Regions from separate parts of the Alteromonas fortis genome, predicted to be linked through region 2. Evidence: predicted binding sites of a transcription regulator. Region 2 holds the regulator's gene; the other holds the start of a gene.
The links. Region 2 encodes ArgR, which controls arginine synthesis, uptake and breakdown. Its sites were predicted from a motif close to ANTGAATANNTATTCANT; they were not measured.
Positions count from the first base shown of each region.

Region 1: the regulator ArgR is predicted to act here: its motif matches at 1,171-1,188, upstream of PCAR9_RS05140 (OadG family protein).

Region 1 covers NZ_LR812090.1:1,180,375-1,182,781, forward strand. The annotation lists gene alaS (alanine--tRNA ligase) at 1-15, shown strand, start outside; gene csrA (carbon storage regulator CsrA) at 150-341, shown strand; tRNA gene PCAR9_RS05125 (tRNA-Ser) at 707-798, shown strand; tRNA gene PCAR9_RS05130 (tRNA-Arg) at 836-912, shown strand; tRNA gene PCAR9_RS05135 (tRNA-Arg) at 966-1,042, shown strand; gene PCAR9_RS05140 (OadG family protein) at 1,303-1,590, shown strand; gene oadA (sodium-extruding oxaloacetate decarboxylase subunit alpha) at 1,609-2,407, shown strand, end outside.
Region 2 covers NZ_LR812090.1:3,979,681-3,982,087, reverse strand. The annotation lists gene PCAR9_RS17060 (TonB-dependent receptor) at 1-60, shown strand, start outside; gene PCAR9_RS17055 (type 1 glutamine amidotransferase domain-containing protein) at 259-942, shown strand; gene argR (transcriptional regulator ArgR) at 1,028-1,492, opposite strand; gene mdh (malate dehydrogenase) at 1,730-2,407, shown strand, end outside.

The DNA.
Region 1 (2,407 bases), 2.8 Mb from region 2:
CAAGATAAGCTATAATTATTTTTGTGTATAACAGTGAGTTTTTGAAGTGACACAGAAACAGGGAATCACTGTCGCTACCATCGGGTCGTGCCGTTGGGTTGGCAAATCTTAATGGATGATGTTCAGTATTAAGGAACAGGAGCAAGCGAATGCTTATTTTGACTCGTCGAGTTGGTGAAACGCTTATGGTAGGTGACGATGTAACCGTTACCGTACTAGGCGTAAAAGGGAATCAGGTACGTATAGGTGTTAATGCACCAAAAGAAGTTTCTGTGCACCGTGAAGAAATATATATGCGCATTCAGGCAGAAAAAGGCGGCCAGCCAGATTCTGCAGAATAATTGCATTGTACGCTTCATTGGAAAGGTCAGCTTTAGCTGACCTTTTTTGTTTTGGGCCAGAAATTCTTTCTTGGCTTTTTACGTTAAATCAAAATCGAAACGGCGTAGTGAAGAGGTAAACTCAAAAATTAATCACGTTATTTCTGAATAATTGACTAAAATTCAGTTAAGAGTATTAAGTGGCGGACTGAATTCAGACGTAAACTGATAGCAAGCAATTAATAACTTTCCATTTAATTGTTTGTATTGCGAACAAATTACTGGTTTTTTGTTCGAATCGTTTAAAATGGCAGCGGGTGAACAATTTCTTTATAAAAAAGGTTTGACTCAGGCCAATGAATCCGTAAAATGCACCCCGCAGTCAAGGAGAGGTGGGTGAGTGGCTGAAACCAGTTCCCTGCTAAGGAACCATACGCATATACGCGTATCGAGGGTTCGAATCCCTCCCTCTCCGCCATTATTAGTTGGCAGTGGCGGTCAACAGCAAGTTTTGCGCGTGTGTAGCTCAGCTGGATAGAGTACCTGGCTACGAACCAGGCGGTCGGAGGTTCGAATCCTTCCACACGCGCCACTTATTTTAAAGCGTCACCTTTTGAAGTAAAATTCAAAAGTAAACAAGTTAACGCGTGTGTAGCTCAGCTGGATAGAGTACCTGGCTACGAACCAGGCGGTCGGAGGTTCGAATCCTTCCACACGCGCCATATTGAAGAGCCCACCTTTTTAGGTGGGCTTTTTCATTTCTTGAATCCTTCAATTCTTCTTTTCTTTTTACGCTACTTTCGCATAAAGCCCCAACTTCATATAAATACAATGTATATGTTGCAAATTTATTAAGTAATAATGCATTAAGTTTCATATTGTGGGGTTTTATTCAATTTTTAGCGGTTTTTTATGCTGTTTTGTTGTGTTTTGAAAAACCTCGTGATACTTATTCAGGTACAAAATAACAACAGGATTGAATATGAATTCGGAATCCGTCGCTAGTTTGCTCATTGAAGCAGGCTCTCTTATGCTCATAGGAATGGTATTTGTCTTTTCGTTCTTGGGACTGCTTATTGTCGGCATTCATTTGATTGCACGTTTTTGTGAAGCATTTCCAGGTGAAACATCAGACCCTTTAGCCAATGTGACCCGGCCTTCAGCCAATTTGGCTCGAAATAATCAAGCGGTACAACCGGGAATAGACGGTAATGTCATCGCTGCTATTTCTGCCGCAATTCATACCCATCGCCAAAATTCTAAAAAATAATCCATATCAGGAGTTACCATGTCTAAGCCTCTGGCCCTTACCGAGCTGGTCCTGCGTGATGCCCATCAATCGCTTCTTGCTACACGTATGCGTATTGAGGATATGCTTCCCATTGCTGAAAAGTTAGATAAGGCAGGCTTTTGGTCTGTTGAATCTTGGGGCGGTGCGACCTTTGACGCCTGTATCCGTTATTTGGGAGAAGACCCATGGGAGCGCATTCGTAAGTTAAAGGCAGCCATGCCCAATACCAAACAGCAAATGTTATTGCGTGGTCAAAACCTATTGGGTTATCGCCACTATGCTGACGATGTCGTTACTCGCTTTGTAGAGCGCGCTCACGAAAGCGGTGTAGACGTATTTAGGATTTTTGATGCCATGAATGACATCAGAAATTTAAAAACTGCCATTAAAGCTACCATAGATAGCGGCGCTCATGCGCAAGGCACGATTTCTTACACTGTAAGTCCAGTGCATAATCTAGAGCTATGGCTAGATATGGCTAAACAACTTGAAGACCTCGGCGTGCACTCTATTTGTGTTAAAGATATGGCAGGGCTTTTAAAACCTTATGAATGCGAAGCGTTAATTACAGGGTTAAAAGAAACCGTCGATGTACCTATCGCCATGCAGTGCCACGCCACAACAGGGTTGAGCACCGCAACTTACCAAAAAGCCACTGATGCCGGTATTGATATGCTCGATACAGCTATCTCATCAATGAGCATGACCTACGGTCACAGCGCAACTGAGACTATGGTTTCAATCGTTGAAGGCACAGAACGCGACACGGGTATTGCGCTACCTGAGTTGGAAGAAA
Region 2 (2,407 bases):
CGCATCGATACTGAAGCGTCTGCATGGTCTGCACGTGTGGGTATTAACTACCGCTTCTAATAGCGTTAGCTAATTACTCAGACTACAAGTTGTAGTGTTAGGTGCCACTTTCCTTAACAGGAAGTGGCACTTTTTTATGCCTGCGATTTATCTCACACACAAGCCGCTAATCGATCACTGTGATTGCTTATGATCTAAGTTCCCCCACCACACGAACTAACTGACGAGAAAACTTTTAAATGCTCGCAAGGAGGGCTTATGACAAAACGTATGCTAATGGTAATGACGTCTCACGAAATTATGGGTGATACGGGTAAGAAAACTGGCATGTGGTTAGAAGAGTTCGCAGCGCCATATTACGCATTTAAAGACCAAGGCTATACGATTACGCTGGCATCGCCAATGGGCGGGCAAGTACCTATTGACCCCAATAGCCTTGCAGATGATGCGATGACAGACGACGCAATACGGTATACAAAGGATGAGTTAGCGCGTAGTGCTATCGCCTCGACCATACCGCTTGAAGATGTGCGTGCAGATGAGTTCGACGCCGTATTTTACCCTGGTGGCCATGGCCCGTTATGGGATCTTTCTGATAACGCGCACTCAATTAAATTAATCGAAGACACGATAGCGGCGAATAAACCTGTTGGTGCAGTGTGCCACGCTCCAATCGTGCTTAAAGACGTTAAAACTCCAGATGGCAAATACTTAGTTGATGGCAAACAAGTAACGGGGTTCTCAAACAGCGAAGAAGCTGCAATGGAACTTACCGACGTTGTACCTTATCTGGTTGAAGATGAGCTAGTTAAAAAGGGCGGTAAATACGAAAGTGCGGATGATTTCGCCGTCAAAGTGTTTACTGATGGTTTGTTGGTAACGGGGCAGAATCCACCGTCATCACGCCCCGCAGCAGATGCAATAATTAAGCTTTTATCTTAGGATAATCTTAGCTTATAACGTATTGGGAAACCGCATCTTGTATGCGGTTTCTTGTTTTTTGTTTGTCAGCTTTTAGTTGCCTTAACTAAACATTTTCAAACAAATCTTCAACGCGTTGTCTTAATTCTTCAATTCTTGTCACGTCAGCAGGGGCAATGAAAATAGTGTCATCACCTGCAATAGTCCCTAATACGCCGTCTTTTTTACTCAATGAATCAAGTAGACGAGCGATAAGCTGTGCTGCACCTGGGCTAGTTCTAATGATAACCATGACATTGTTGTGCACAATATCTAATACCAACTGTTTGAGCGGGCTTTTGGCGGTAGGCATACCTAATTCAGGAGGCAAACAGTAAACCATGTCTCCTCGTGCGTTTCGGGTTCGTACTGCACCAAACTTACTTAGCATTCTAGAGATTTTGGATTGGCTGATATTGTCAAAACCTTGTGCTTTTAAAGCGTCAACAATCTCGCCCTGCGAACCATAGTTTTCTGCTTTTAGGATTTCTTTAAAAGCTTTGATGAGTTGCTCTTGTTTTGCGTTTGCCATTAGCGCTCTTTTCTTTTTTAAGTGTTATCGTAAGGAATTGTATTTAGTATGCGTATATTGTGCCGTACAGGTAGACTTTGCGCAATTTCTTTGCATAATCATTCATGATAATGAATATCGAATGAAAATCGCCATAAATAACGTTAATAAGACGATCCGGTGATTGAGTTTTCCCCCGCGTTGCATTAGTGTGACGTTCCGTTTAAATACGTGAAGTAATCCCATAGGAGAAATGGTATGAAAGTAGCCGTGTTAGGTGCTGCCGGTGGTATTGGTCAGGCGCTGTCTTTGTTGTTGAAAACACAATTGCCAGCAGGTTCAGATTTAGCGCTATATGACGTTGCGCCAGTTGTTCCTGGTGTTGCCGTTGATTTGAGCCACATCCCCACTGCGGTAAAAGTAACCGGTCACGGTAAAGATGACCTAGCTGATGCACTTACTGGAGCAGACGTAGTTCTTATTCCAGCGGGTATGCCTCGTAAGCCAGGTATGGATCGTTCTGATCTGTTCAACATCAACGCCGGCATTGTTAAAAACCTAATCGAAGGTGTAGCTGATAACTGCCCGAACGCGTGTGTTGGTATCATCACTAACCCAGTTAACACTACTGTTGCTATTGCAGCTGAAACGCTTAAAGCTAAAGGCGTTTACGACAAGAACAAGCTTTTCGGTGTAACGACACTAGACGTTATCCGTGCTGAAACTTTCGTTGCTGAACTTAAAGATGTAGACGTATCTTCTGTGCACGTACCGGTAATCGGTGGTCACTCTGGTACAACTATCCTTCCTCTTCTTTCACAAGTTGAAGGCGTAGAGTTTACAGACGAAGAAGTATCTAGCCTAACTACTCGTATCCAAAATGCGGGTACTGAAGTTGTTGAAGCGAAAGCTGGCGGCGGCTCTGCAACCCTTTCA